Regions from separate parts of the Halomonas sp. TP35 genome, predicted to be linked through region 1. Evidence: predicted binding sites of a transcription regulator. Region 1 holds the regulator's gene; the other holds the start of a gene.
The links. The regulator PhoB, encoded in region 1, activates phosphate uptake and scavenging genes when phosphate is short. The targets are predictions, from matches to a motif close to TGTCATANNNNTGTCANA.

Region 1 (7,258 bases):
TTTTGGCTTCCACGTTGGCCTTCCAGACGACGAAAAATCATCTCTTTTGCCTGGTTGAGGGCATCCACCACTTTCCCGTTCTGGCGTGCCAGCGCCACGCGACGGGCTTCTACATCGACCCCGCGTACGGGTTCAAACAGCGCTGATTTGAGAATCAGAAATTCGCCCAGCGCCTTGTACACGCGCGCCATGCTCTGCTTGACGGGTTGACGAGAAAAAAGAATACACCAGACAACGGAAATAACCCCGTACCAGGCCGCACCCGCCAGCAGCAGCAACTGGCGTGAGGCCACATCGGCATCCACACCGCCGTGCTGCTCAATATTGATCATTGAGTAGATCGATAAAATCAGCGTGCCTGAGGCAATCGTGGCGTATCGCTGGCCGATAGCGCCCAACATGATGAGGGTGAACGTGGATACTCCCAGCCCCAGCGCAAACAGCCATGGCCAAGGAAACAGCCACTGCACGATAAATGAGGCTGAGGTAAAACATACCAGGGTTACCAGCAGTGCCTGTAATCGGCCTTGCCAGCTGTCATCGGTTTCGGAGAGCGCGCAGGCGATAATGCCCAGAAACAGCGGTATTACCAGGGCGATGTCGCCAAAATAAAGGCTAAATAGCAGGGCTGCGCTGAATGCGATAAAAACGCGCAGGCTATAGGCAAACTTATCAAGTGTCCAAAGACGCCGAAGCGGCAGTGAAATAGGCATAGACGCTCTTATTGTCAGTTGCTGTTAGACTTTAGTATAAGCTCTTGGGCTGGTTCGTTGCTATGGCTTCGGGGTTATCACGTTATGCGTTTTTGGAGCAGATAAGCTCCTACCATTCGACCACACGCTTGCCTATATTATCGCCATTGAGCAACCCAATGAGCGCTGGAGCCACGCTGTCGAGTCCACCGCTTACTTTATCGAGCCGCCATGTGATATTTTTTTGACCAACCAAAGGCGCCATAAAGCGCTGAAAGTCGTTCCAATGCGTTAGATAATCGGGCACGACAAAGGGATGGATTGCGACCTTTTTTTGCCTCAGCTGCGCAAAATTATCCGGGCTTTTACGCGGGTTGCGAGTTTGATATTGGCTTACTAACCCGCAAAGCACGAGGCGTCCATTCGGTCTCATTGCGTCAATCGCAGCAGTAAAAGCGCTGCCCCCGATATTTTCAAAATTGAGCGTAATACCGAAAGGCGCCGCGTTATTGAGTTGCCTGGCGTAATCAGGACTGCGGTGATTAAGTACGGTCTTGAATCCCAAACGGTGCAGCCAGTCACGCTTGTCGGTACGCCCGGCCGTCACGATCACGTTTGCCCCTTGGCGCTGTGCAAGCTGTGCGGCAATAGAGCCAACCGCACCGGCAGCGGCACTTACCAGTACGGTATCTTCAGCGGTGGGCTGCCCCAGTAACTGCATACCTACCCAGGCAGTAAACCCCGTCATTCCTAGTGGATGCAAGTAGGCTTCGGGGTCACTGCCCGCCGGTACGCGTATTAGGTGCTGTCCGTCAGCGGCAATGAGCTCCTGCATGGGGAGGTGGCCCACGACGAGGTCGCCCTGCTTAAACCCCGGCTCACTGCTGATAACTACCTCGGCCATGGTCCAGCCTGATAGGGTGCTGCCAGCCTTCCAGCGCTCAATATAGTCATACCCGCTGGGCTGCATCCGCGTGCGCATGTAGGGGTCAACGCTGATCGCGAGAGGTTTTAGCAGTAATCGCGTTATGTCTGGCAGGCTAATCACTGTCTTTTCGATGTGCTCGCAACGCAACTCTCCCTCAGGCAAGTGGGCAATCGTTAAGCCTGTCGTTTTTTTCCTGGATACGGTCATAGCGGTCCGTTCATGGCATTAATAGCGCTAACGTTAGCGGGAATAAACGCAAAAGACCTGTTTAAAATGTGTTTAAAAAGCGCTGTGCAAACATTATGGCGGGAGAAAGGCAGGTGAAACGAGTAGGAACCCGCCACCTATGGGTGGCGGGTAGAACCGCTGGAAGAAGCGTTATAAATACTTCAGCAGTTTTTGCAGCTTGTTCATATCGGTGGAGTCACCGACAAGGCGTACCTCGCCGTTGAGCATTCCATCGAGGAAAGCTTGCTGCGTTGGCTTTCTAAGGATACGTAATGCGGCTTCCTGATCGCGAAAGCGCAATTCAAGATCCAAATCGACTGGCAGGCCTTTACCAGAAGAGATCCCTTTGGGGGCCATCCGGTAGTAGCGAGCAATGCTCAAGTCTTCTGTAGCAATGCCCCAGTCCAAGTGACGCATCCTTTCAAGCTGCTCACGAAAGCGCGGCTTGCGGCGCAGGGCACGTTTGAGCATTAGGCTCAATAGCCACAGCGTCAGCTTGAGTTTCATTAGGAAACGGCGTCCTTAAGCGCTTTACCCGGCTTAAAGGCAACATTTTTGCTAGCCGGAATTTGTAAAGGCGCACCCGTTTGCGGGTTTTTGCCGGTACGCGCTGCACGCTCACGTACGGTAAAGGTACCAAAACCAATCAATGCCACATCTTCGCCTTTCGCAACGCTGTTGGTGATTTCATCCAGAATAACATTCAGGACCTGGCCTGCTTTGTCCTTGGATAAGTCGGCACTCTCAGCGATGGCAGCGGCGAGTTCAGGTTTGCGCATAGGAAGTTCCCCTCATTAACGTTAAGCGTAAAGCATAGCGGTGTTGTTAAAAGTGCTCACTAGACTGGGCTAGCTTATCCAGCCTAGACGTGAGCGCGATAAAAATCAGCCCAGCAGTGCGGGAGCTGCCCGGGAAAGCTCCACTTTCCGTCTCACGCAGCCGCCTGTCAACGCAAAACCGACTAAATTCCCGTCTTTATCTTCGGCAAGCGCCGTCATATCACCCCCTTCGCCCTCAATTCGCCAGTGTTCGAGTATCGCCGAAGGCGGATAGGCCACTACGGGCAATAGCGGCGTTTTCACAATGATGGGCCAGGCGCCAAAGCTGACCTGCGTTGGTGAGCCGGTAAGCGTTGCCGAGAGTGCTTTGGCACTGGCTTGTAATGGCTGGACGTACATGGCATTGATGCCTTCTATGCAAGCAACATCGCCCAAGGCATAAATATGCGGGTGCGAAGTGCGCAAATATCGGTCTACCTGAATACCTTGTGGTGAAACGGCAAGCCCAGCGGCCTTTGCCAGCGCGGTTCTTGGCGTAAGGCCGGTTGCCAGTAAAATAACATCGGCGTTGACGATGTCATCGTTGCTAAGCGTTAGACGAACAGTGCTGTCATTATTCGGGGCTAACTCTTTAATCGTGCGGTGAAGCGCAAGCTTTATGCCGGCTTCCTGAAAGGCATCACTCAGCGCAAACCCCAGCGGTTCTGGTAATAGCTTGGGTAACGGCGTGGCCTCTGGAGCAATCAGGGTGACTTGATGGCCACCTGCATGCAGGTCGTTGGCAAATTCACAGCCGACTAATCCTGCGCCGATAACGGCAATGCGCGTGGGGCGCTCACTCAGCGCGTGATGAAGCAGACGATAGTCGTCGAGATCGTTAATGGTAAAGCAGTAGCGAGCAACGCTTTCTGGAATGTCAAAAGGCACCCGGGATTCAGCACCGATCGCCAGCACCAGTGTATCGTAGGCAAGTGTTTGTCCGTCGCTAAGCTGTACAGTGTGCGTGTCTGTTGTCACGTGCTCTACTGACGTATGGGTAAGCACATGGGCATCCAATTCATCGGCCAGTGCCGTGGCTGAATGCCTGGCCAACTGATTGGGCGAGAGGCGTTTTGCAAAGCCGGTAGATAACAGCGGCTTGCTGTAGTCCTCGCCGCTGTCTGCGCTCACCAAAATAATCGAGCGCTTATCGCCTTGGCGACGTAGCGCACGGGCAAGCCCAATGCCTGCCATGCCGGTACCAATGATGATCAACTCAGCGTGGCCAGTCGGGTTGCTAACCGGATGTGATGCAGGCATGCCATCCCCAAATAATCGGTGTCGTAAAAGCTTTTAAGACCACCATGTTACACTAGCTTCTCTGTTTTTTGCCCAGGAGTATCTGGTGGTGACGTTCTCTTTTCGGCAAGCGTATGCCTTTCCTGTTTGGCAGCCCGTGGCTGCGTTACGCCCCGCCATGAGCGCTGCCTGGTGGAAGTGGGTTGCGTCTACGGATTCGCTAACGGCTCGCTTACAAGCGGCAGGCGCAGGGCAACCATTCCGTGTTCGCCTGCTGCGCCAAGGCGCCGGCGTGCCTCTGCATGATGAAGCGCAGGCGTTGGGGATTGAGCTTCGTCGCTATGCCTGGTTAAGGGAGGTCGCCCTGTGCGTGGGTGATAACCCTTGGGTGGTCGCACGTTCGGTTGCCCCCTTAACACAGCTAAAAGGCCAGCGATTGGAGCAACTTGGTGAGCGCTCGCTGGGCAGTTGGCTGTTTCGCCAGCCAGATTTAGTACGCGGCCCTCTTGAAGCTACGAGCGGTGCGCCACGCTTTGCCTTCCCTCAGGTTGCTGGCGTGAAAAGTCGTTGGGGGCGGCGCTCAGTGTTTCAACATGGTGGGTTATCGCTACTTGTACAAGAGTACTTTTTATCCACCATGGCAGATGACCTTCGTTTGTCTTCGCGGTAGGCTTGCTCGGCATCTCTTCTTTACGTGAGGTAGGCATGGATCGTTCTTTGTTGCGGCCAGTCGGATGGGCGCGAGTCGCTGATTTTTTACACTTAATGCGCCTGGACCGCCCCATTGGTACCTGGCTATTGATGTGGCCTACCTTATGGGCGCTTTGGGTGGCTACAAACGGGGTGCCTGGTCGCAACGTGCTGCTTATTTTTGTGGCAGGTGTTTATGTTATGCGCGCTGCTGGCTGCGTTGTGAATGATTACGCTGACCGCCATGTTGATGGCCACGTTAAGCGCACGAAACATCGTCCACTGGCGACGGGGCGAATCAGTGAAACCGAAGCCAAACTGCTGTTTATTGGGCTGGTCACTGTTGCGTTTGTGTTAGTGCTGCTGACCAACTGGTTTACGGTGCTGCTGTCGATTGGTGGCGTGGTCCTGGCGTTTATCTACCCCTTTATGAAGCGTTACACCCATCTTCCTCAGGTGGTGCTGGGGGCGGCTTTTTCGTGGGCAATCCCCATGGCGTTTGGGGCGGTGCTGGGATATGTACCTGTGGAAGCCTGGTTGCTGTTTTTTGCGAACGTACTGTGGACGGTTGCTTACGATACCCAATACGCCATGGTCGACCGTGACGATGACCTAAAAATTGGTATTAAATCAACGGCGGTGCTGTTTGGCAGTGCAGACCGCTTGATGATTGGATTACTGCAACTGGCGACGTTGGTGCTGTTAGCCTTTGTGGGTGTTCGTGTGGGGCTGGGTGGTTTTTTCTGGCTGGGCCTTGCCGGTATGGCGGCCACCTTTATTCATCAACAGCGCCTGATTCGGCATCGTGAACGCGACCCGTGTTTTCAGGCTTTTTTGAATAACTACTGGTCAGGGCTGCTGGTTTTTGCCGGCATTGCGCTAAGTTGGTGGCCAGTGGCCGGGCCGCTCTAGCAAAGCGTGATTAGGCCTGTCATTCGTTCTTGTTATTGGCTATTGTCATATAAGTGTCATCAAGTCATGGTGTTATTGTCACTGAGATGTCATTGAATTACCTTTCATTGAGCACCGTGAGGCCCTGGAATGACCGCCAAGACCGTTTTGATTGTCGATGATGAAGCACCTATTCGCGAAATGATCGCAGTGGCGCTGGAAATGGCTGACTATCGCGTGCTTGAAGCGGATAACGCCCAGGATGCCCACGCGTTAGTCGTTGACCATCAGCCTGACTTACTGCTTCTGGATTGGATGATGCCAGGCACCAGTGGTATTGAGTTGGCGCGACGCCTTAAGCGTGAAGAAGCAACCGCCGAAATGCCGATTATTATGCTCACCGCCAAGGGTGAGGAAGACAATAAGATTCAAGGCCTTGAGGCGGGCGCGGACGACTATATCACCAAACCCTTCTCGCCCCGTGAGTTGGTCGCGCGCTTGAAAGCCGTATTGCGACGCACCACCCCACGTGGCGTAGAAGACCCCATCGAAATTAACGGCCTTCTACTCGACCCCGTCAGCCACCGTGTTAGTGCGCATGGCAAGGCGCTGGAAATGGGGCCCACTGAATATCGCCTGCTGCAGTTCTTTATGACCCACCAGGAGCGAGCCTATACACGCAGCCAACTGCTGGACCAGGTATGGGGCGGCAATGTGTATGTTGAAGAACGCACAGTGGATGTACATATTCGGCGCTTGCGTAAGGCGTTAGGCGATGTGCACCAAAACCTGATTCAGACGGTACGGGGTACCGGTTATCGTTTCTCAGCCCGGGTGTAACTGTGCGCCTATGGAGCCGTGAGCTTTGGCGTATTGCCTGGTTAGCGACCATAGGTGTTTGCCTGGGGTGGCTATTAGGTTCAGCGGGCCTTGGTTTGGCAACCGGGTTGGCCGTTTGCCTTTTTTACCATTTACGCCAACTGCGCGTCCTCTTTCAATGGTTAACCCTTAATCCTCATAACGAGCCCCCGGCTGCGGGTGGCATGTGGGGGGATTTGCTTGATCGTCTTTACCGCTACCAAAAAAGCCAGCGCATTACACAAGGTCGATTGCGGTCTACGCTTGCGCGTATCCAGGAATCCTCAGAGGCCATGCGCGACAGCGTGGTAATGCTCGACCGCCACGGTGATTTGGAGTGGTGGAACAGTGCAGCGACGGATATGCTGGGCCTACAAACCGCGCACGATCGTGGCCAGCACATTACCAATTTGTTGCGTGACCCACGCTTTATCAGCTACTTCAACGCCCGCGATTACAGCGAACCGCTTACGCTGACCTCACCCATTGATGAGCGCAGCATTCTGCAATACCAAATTACCTTGTATGGCGACGATGAGCGCCTGGTGATGGCGCGGGATATCACTCGTTTGCACCGCCTTGAGCAGATGCGCAGAGACTTCGTGGCCAACGTCTCCCATGAGCTGCGTACGCCGCTTACTGTTCTTTCTGGCTACCTCGAAACCTATGGTGACTTGGCTGAGCAGCTTCCGCCTCGCTTGGGCAGGGGGATCGAGCAAATGCAGGACCAGACGCAGCGCATGCAAAATCTGGTTAACGACCTGCTGCTTTTGTCACGCTTGGAAATTGATCAAGGCGGGCAAGACCATCAGGCGCTGTCGGTTGAGCAATTGCTTAATAGCGTCTGCCAGGATGCATTGGCGCTATCGCACCGTAAGCATGTTGTCCGTGTTGCTATTGAAAGTGACGCCCAG
Region 2 (7,258 bases), on a different contig from region 1:
AAGCGTCAACGGCTTTCAACACTCTGGTGAGCGAAGGTAATGATGACTCGTTGCAGCAAATGCAGATCGTCAAGCTGCTGCACCTGATATCGACGGTACGCTCTCGCTGGCTCAGCGGAGCCACTGAGACAAGTTATCGCATCCTGATTATCGCTGAGGCCCTGCCTGAAAGCCTGAGCCGCGCAGCAAGGAGTAACTTGGCGGTTGAGTTACGCCAAGCGGCGGATGTTATCGCCAATGATAAGTGCCCGGTGCTACAGGCTGCGCCGGAGGCGGCAGAAACCGGCTTACAGCCGCTTTATGTCGCATTACATGGTTTGTCACAGCCGGATGGAGGGGCTGCACAGCCACCGCGTCCGAGAAAAATACCTTTGCTGGCTGCCGATGCATTTTCCAATCCGATACATCAGCGCTATGCGCTAAAGACATCAGCAGCAGCGGTGCTCTGCTATTTGATTTATACCGGCATGCAGTGGGATGGCATTCATACGGCGATGATCACCTGTTATGTTGCCGCGCTCGGCACTACGGGGGAAACACTGCGTAAGCTGACGTTGCGGATCGTCGGTTGTCTGATTGGCGCAGCGATGGGGATTTTTTCGTTGGTTTTCATCATGCCGCACCTGAGCTCCGTCGGTGGCCTGATGGGGCTGGTATTCTTTGGTGTGCTGATCGGTGCCTGGGTGTCATCAGGTACTGAGCGGATCTATTATGCCGGCGTGCAGATCGCCTTGGCTTTCTTGCTGACCACCCTCAATGGATTTGGTCCCAGCTTTGATATCTCCCAGGCCAGCAACCGTATCTACGGCATCCTGCTGGGTATTTTTGTCATCTATGTGATTTTTACCCAGTTCTGGCCGCGCAGTGTCATCAATCAGGTGGCACGGCAGCTCAACGATGTGCTGGATGCCTTGAGCGATCTCAGTACGCTTTCCAGGCAGGATCAACAGTTGCGCACCCAAGCGGCATCTACTGCATATTTTGCACTGGGCCAGGCCGAAGAACTGCTCGATATGGTGCCTTTCGAGCCGTCGCGTCTGCGTGCCAGCACTGATGAACTGAAGCGCGTGGAAAGAATTGTTGAAGAGCTCAATGACCTCACCAGCCAGCTTTACATGGCAGAACAGGATGACGGCACTATCAAAGAGCGTCTGCAGCGACTCAAGTCACAGCTGGTCACTGAGCTTGAAAACCGACGTAACAGGGCGTCTTCGACTTACGAGGGCTCTCCCCTCGACGACGGCGCGTATAGTGATATAGAACGGCAACTCACTCGGATAGAGCGGATTGTGCATGTTGAGAAAAGCTAGCGTGTCCAGATTAGCCAAGCTCAGAACCTGTATTGCTCTGGGCGTTGTTCTTGGCACTATAGGGGGCCTGCAGGGCTGCGCAACGGATGCGCTAAAGAATACCTCCGCCTCCCCCAGCACGCCCTGGGTGCCTCAAGGTCAGTCCGCGCTGCCTGGCGATTTTTCCGTGTCAGGTTCAACTGATATCGGCTTGCTGCCAGACCCGGTGTCACAGGATCTACAGCCGGGCAAGGTGTATCAGTTACCCGAGCTGATAGACTTTGCGCAACGTCATAACCCGTCAACCCGAGTTGCCTGGGAACAGGCGCGCCAGCTGGCGCTGGCCTCTGGAATGGTGGAAGCCACGTTTCTGCCGATCCTGACCGCCAATGTGTTTGCGGGCAGACAGCAAACCAGCATTCCTTATCGCGGGTTGCTGGATGGTGACACTCACCATGTCGATACCACCGTCAGCGGTGTGGCGCCGAACCTTGCTTTGCAGTGGCTAGTGTTTGATTTTGGTCGGCGCGAGGCGCTCAGCGATGCCGCCCGACACAATGCCTATGCGGCCAACGTCAACTTCAATGGTGCCCACCAGGCGGTGATCTACAACGTGACGCGTAGCTATTACCAGTACGGTGCTGCCAAGGACAGGCTGGCAATTGCTGAGGAGGTGCTGGTCAACAACCGCCTTCTGCAGGATGCGGCTGAGTCCCGCTACGCCAATGGCACCGGCACCAGTATCGCTGTTGCTCAAGCCCGCCAGCTTGTCGCCCAATCTAACCTGCGGATGGTGCAGGCACAGAGTATGCTGCGCGATCAGTATCAGGAGTTGCTGAGTGCTCTCGGCGCTTCGCCGACGACACAGATCGAGGTGGCCGGCGCGTCGAATCGCCCGCTACCGGGTATTGACGAGTTGGCATCGGTGGATTCTGCGATTGAGGCGGCACTCAGCAAGCGGCCGGATGTGCTGGCCAGCTATGCTGAGCTGCAAGCTGCCAAAGCGACAGAGCGTGCCGCCGATGCCGACTTCATGCCCCGGGTATTTGTTGCCGCCGCCACGGGAACCAACAAGAAAAATCTGAGCATTGGTCATTTGCCCAGTATTGGCAACCAGACCACAGGCACCGGGGTGTTCCTGGGGGTGACAATGCCTATCTATGATGGCGGCCTTCTTGCCGCCAAACGCCAGCAGGCAGTCTCTGTCACGGCTTCAGCCGAAGCGGCATTCGAGAAAATTCGCAACACGGCGATGCGCGAGATGGTCGTTGCTGCTGATGCACTGCGCTCCTCACTGGCAGCTTTTGACGCCGCTGATGCGTTGACCGAAGCGGCAGCGGTGACTTACGACGCGGCCTTTGATGCTTATCGCAACGGGGTAGGCACTATCACTGAGGCTACTGCGGCGGAGTCCGGTCTGCTGGATGCAAGGCTGGCACGCTCCGAGGCACATGCAGCAAGCCTGATTGCAGCATCGACGCTTGCGTTCACGCTTGGCGCCATGACATCAAGCACGTCCCCTTTAGAGGCTATTCCCTGAGGCTCGTCCATCCAATACCCTTCACTCGTAAGCTATTTTAGCGCGCTAACTGTCACGCCAGTGTCATAAAAAAGTCGCACGCTTGCTAACTAGACAGTCTTCGTAAAAAGCCTTTGCAAACCGCCTCTAACGTCGTCTCTAACACCGTCTCTAATACAAGAGGCATTCAGCCGTTTAATAAGGTGCTTTCACGAACCTGTAAGAGTCTTTTTCAATAGCTATCACGACGTTTGATAAGGCAGCAGGCATATGACCGCCCAGGAAGCGCAATGGCTTAACCGTATTATTGAATCAGAAGATCTGCACGTGTTGTTTCAACCCATCGTGGATGCCAGCCAGCAATCTATTTACGGCTATGAAGCACTGATACGTGGGCCTAAAACATCGCCGCTGCACTCACCGCTGCGCTTGTTTGATGTGGCCATGCAGGCGGGGCTATTGGTAGAGCTGCATTAAGTGTTTTGAAGCCGTCATCAAGTGGTCATTTAAGTGTCGCGGTGTTGTCATCTAGCGTCGGCAGGATAGCGCTATCTTCGAACAACATTCCAGGTGACGTATGCATACTGTGTCTCTACCCCGTACTTTGATCAGCGCGGCTGTTGTCAGTGCTTTTGCTCTGATTGCCGTCAATGCCTCGGCAGACCTCTCTGCGCGTTATGTCGATAACGACGGTGACATGCTAGCGGATGCACCCACGGATGAGTCACAGTGGGTTGACCCCGATACGTTGGTATTTGCTTATACACCGGTTGAAGACCCGGCCGTTTATGCGGATGTTTGGGCCGACTTTTTGGACCACCTAAGCGAAGCCACAGGTAAAGACGTTCAGTTCTTCCCGGTTCAGTCCAACGCGGCACAGCAAGAAGCGCTACGTGCTGGCCGTCTGCACGTCGCGGGCTTTAACACCGGTGGTGTACCGGTTGCGGTGAACTGCGGCGGCTTCCGCCCATTTACCATTATGGCGGCCGATGACGGTAGCTACGGCTATGAAATGGAAATCATCACCTACCCAGGCAGCGGTATTGAGTCGGTTGAAGACCTGGCAGGGCGTCAGCTGGCGTTTACCTCTGAGACCTCTAACTCAGGTTTCCGAGCGCCTTCTGCGCTGCTGCGTTCTGAATATGGCATGGAAGCAGGGGAAGACTTCGAGGCAGCGTTTTCTGGTTCCCACGATAACTCCATCCTGGGCGTTGTGAATAAAGATTACGACGCAGCAGCCATTGCTAACTCCGTTGGTACGCGCATGATGGCTCGGGGCGTCGTTAGTGAAGGCGATTACGACATTATCTACACCTCAGAAACCTTCCCCACCACAGCATACGGTTTGGCGCATAACCTGAAGCCTGAGCTGGCTGAGCAGATCCAAGAGGCGTTCTTCAGCTACGACTGGGAGGGTTCTGCGCTACAGGCTGAGTTTGCCAATTCGGGAGAAGCGCAATTTATCCCGATCACCTATAAAGAGAACTGGTCAGTTATCCGCACGATCGCCGATGCCAACGGTGTGACGTACGAATGTGACTAAGTAAGCCCTTACTTTTGCGGTTACTCGGCCAGAAGGTTAACCCCTTCTGGCCGTTACATTATGTAGATGAGGTAGAGCGATGTTGACACTCAGCGGCGTTACCAAGCGCTATCCAACCGGGGACCGTGCGCTTACTGATATCGAACTTACCCTGCCTAAAGGCCAGGTGATGGCGCTTATCGGTCCCTCTGGAGCGGGTAAAAGTACCCTGATTCGCTGTGTAAATCGCTTGGTAGAGCCTACGTCGGGCAGTATTCGCCTGGAAGGAACAGAACTTACCAGGCTTTCTGGTAGTGGCTTGCGTAAGGCGCGTCGCTCAATGGGTATGATTTTCCAGGAGTACGCGCTGGTTGACCGTCTGACAGTGATGGAAAACGTGCTTTCCGGACGGCTTGGTTACGTGGGCTTCTGGCGTAGTTTTTTACGGCGCTATCCGCAGGATGCTGTCGCTGAAGCCTTTCGTCTGCTTGAGCGAGTAGGCCTGCCTCACGCTATTGATAAGCGCGCCGATGCGTTGTCGGGTGGCCAACGCCAGCGAGTGGGGATTGCCCGGGCACTGTTGCAAAGCCCTAAACTGCTACTGGTAGATGAGCCAACCGCTAGCCTGGACCCCAAGACCTCACGCCAGATTATGCGCCTGATTCGTGAGCTGTGCGCCGAGCGCGAACTGGCGACGATTATCAATATTCATGACGTAGCGCTCGCCCAGCAGTTTGCAGACCGTATTGTGGGGCTGCGGGCTGGCCAGATCGTGTTTGATGGTCACCCGAACGAGCTAACCAGCGATATTCTTACCACCATTTATGGCGAAGAGGATTGGGATACGTCCCCTGAACCTGCCGATGAGCCTGACAGTGAGGCCGTTTCCTGTGAGCGTCGCTCTGTCGCAGGCGAGATGGCGGCCGGGGTAGCGCCATGAGTGAGCAGAGCCCTGCATACTTTGAAGCTCGCCAAAATGCGGCCCGCCAAGGACATTGGCGTCGGCTACCCCTTGTGCATAGCCAGTGGTTGCGCTGGGCTATTGCCTTGGGTGTGGTGGCTTACCTGGTGTTGGCGCTGGCCTCTGTTGAGGTGAACTGGGCGCGTGTGGCAGAAGGCGCCAGCCGTGGCCTGCGTTTTATCAGCGCGTTTGCGCAGCCCGACTTTATTAGCCGTGGCAACGATATCCTCAATGGATTGGTCGAGAGTTTGACCATGACGCTCACCTCCACGGTGATAGGCGTAGCACTCGCTATCCCTGTGGGGTTAGGCGCTGCACGCAACATTGCGCCGCTGCCTATTTATTTCGTATGCCGTAGCATCATTGCTGTGTCACGTACCTTTCAAGAGATCATTATTGCGATCCTGTTTGTGGTGATGTTTGGCTTTGGCCCGCTGGCGGGGATGATTACGCTGGCGTTTGCGACTATCGGCTTTATGGCCAAGCTGTTGGCAGAAGATGTGGAAGATCTGGATTGGCGCCAGGTAGAGGCAGTGAGAGCGACCGGCGCCAGCTGGTGGCAAACCATGAATCACGCCATTCAACCCCAGGTTATGCCGCGCTTGATTGGCCTTTCCATGTACCGTTTGGATATCAACTTTCGTGAATCGTCAGTGATCGGCATTGTGGGTGCAGGCGGGATAGGCGCCACGCTGAATACCTCGCTGAGCCGCTACGAGTACGATACGTCGGCCGCCATTTTGTTGATCATCATCGCGATTGTGCTGCTGTGCGAATACAGCTCAAGCCACGTCCGCCGTTGGACGCAGTAATCTCCGGAGAATCTATATGCCTGTTTCAACCTCCCGGCAAGGGGTACCGGTATGGCGGCTACGTACCACGCGTGCTCAGTGGCTGCAATTTAGTGCATGGCTAGTAGGGGTTAGCCTGTTCTTGTTCTGCTGGAAGGTGATTTCCGACAACACCATGTGGGTGTTTGTCGAGGATGCAGGACGCCAGGGCAGTGACCTTTTAAGTCGGATGATGCCCCCCAAATGGGAATACGCCAATGTGCTGTGGAAACCCATGTGGGATACGCTGAACATTGCCACACTGGGCACCGCCCTGGGAATAGTGATGGCGTTTCCCGTGGCGTTTCTTGCCGCGCGTAACACAACTCCACATCCTCTTGTGCGCAGCCTGGCGTTGATGGTGATTGTGTCGTCACGCTCTATCAACTCGCTGATTTGGGCCATGCTGTTGGTAACGATTTTGGGCCCAGGCGTCCTCGCGGGCATCATCGCCATTGCGCTGCGCTCTATTGGATTTGTGGGCAAGCTTCTTTATGAGGCCATTGAGGAAATTCACCCGACGCCTGTCGAGGCCATTAGCGCAACCGGTGCCAGCCGTTTACAGGTCATGAACTATGGTGTGCTGCCTCAGGTCATGCCAGCGTTTGCCGGTATCAGCGTTTATCGGTGGGATATCAATATTCGTGAATCCACCGTGCTTGGCCTGGTGGGCGCAGGGGGTATCGGTCTTCAGTTGAATGCCTCTATCAACATGCTCGCCTGGAATCAGGTCAGCGTTATTTTTGTCATGATCTTCGCCACGGTATTGGTCTCGGAATGGATATCCGCCCGTGTCCGCCATGCGATTATTTAACCCATGGATTGATAAGTCGCCAAGCGAGGAGTTCTGAATGCGCTTTCCTGATGCCGATGTCACCACCATTGATTTGCTGCGCCATGGCGAACCCGTTGGCGGGCGCATGCTGCGCGGTTCTACTGACCATCCGCTGAGTGAAACCGGTTGGCAGCAGGTAACGGATGCCATTATGCGCCATACCGTTGGCGGCAGGCCGCCTTACGATGCTGTGCTTACCTCGCCGCTTATGCGGTGTCGTGAGTTTGCGCTGTGGTTGGGCGAGGAGTTTGAATTACCGGTACAGATTGAAGACGACCTGGCTGAGCTGCATCTCGGGCAAT

Region 2: a site for PhoB is predicted at 3,320-3,337, ahead of phnD (phosphate/phosphite/phosphonate ABC transporter substrate-binding protein). Genes of this name have one in related genera too.

What each region holds. Positions count from the first base shown of each region.
Region 1 covers NZ_JBQSUZ010000001.1:132,927-140,184, forward strand. The annotation lists gene yccS (YccS family putative transporter) at 1-713, opposite strand, end outside; gene ACT3RU_RS00610 (MDR family NADP-dependent oxidoreductase) at 823-1,827, opposite strand; gene ACT3RU_RS00615 (hypothetical protein) at 1,999-2,355, opposite strand; gene ACT3RU_RS00620 (HU family DNA-binding protein) at 2,355-2,627, opposite strand; gene ACT3RU_RS00625 (NAD(P)/FAD-dependent oxidoreductase) at 2,733-3,926, opposite strand; gene ACT3RU_RS00630 (chorismate--pyruvate lyase family protein) at 4,012-4,575, shown strand; gene ubiA (4-hydroxybenzoate octaprenyltransferase) at 4,611-5,507, shown strand; gene phoB (phosphate regulon transcriptional regulator PhoB) at 5,637-6,326, shown strand; gene phoR (phosphate regulon sensor histidine kinase PhoR) at 6,329-7,258, shown strand, end outside.
Region 2 covers NZ_JBQSUZ010000006.1:190,392-197,649, forward strand. The annotation lists gene ACT3RU_RS09905 (FUSC family protein) at 1-1,310, shown strand, start outside; gene ACT3RU_RS09910 (TolC family protein) at 1,294-2,829, shown strand; partial or broken gene ACT3RU_RS09915 (EAL domain-containing protein) at 3,079-3,279, shown strand; gene phnD (phosphate/phosphite/phosphonate ABC transporter substrate-binding protein) at 3,386-4,351, shown strand; gene phnC (phosphonate ABC transporter ATP-binding protein) at 4,431-5,270, shown strand; gene phnE (phosphonate ABC transporter, permease protein PhnE) at 5,267-6,103, shown strand; gene phnE (phosphonate ABC transporter, permease protein PhnE) at 6,120-6,935, shown strand; gene ACT3RU_RS09940 (histidine phosphatase family protein) at 6,973-7,258, shown strand, end outside.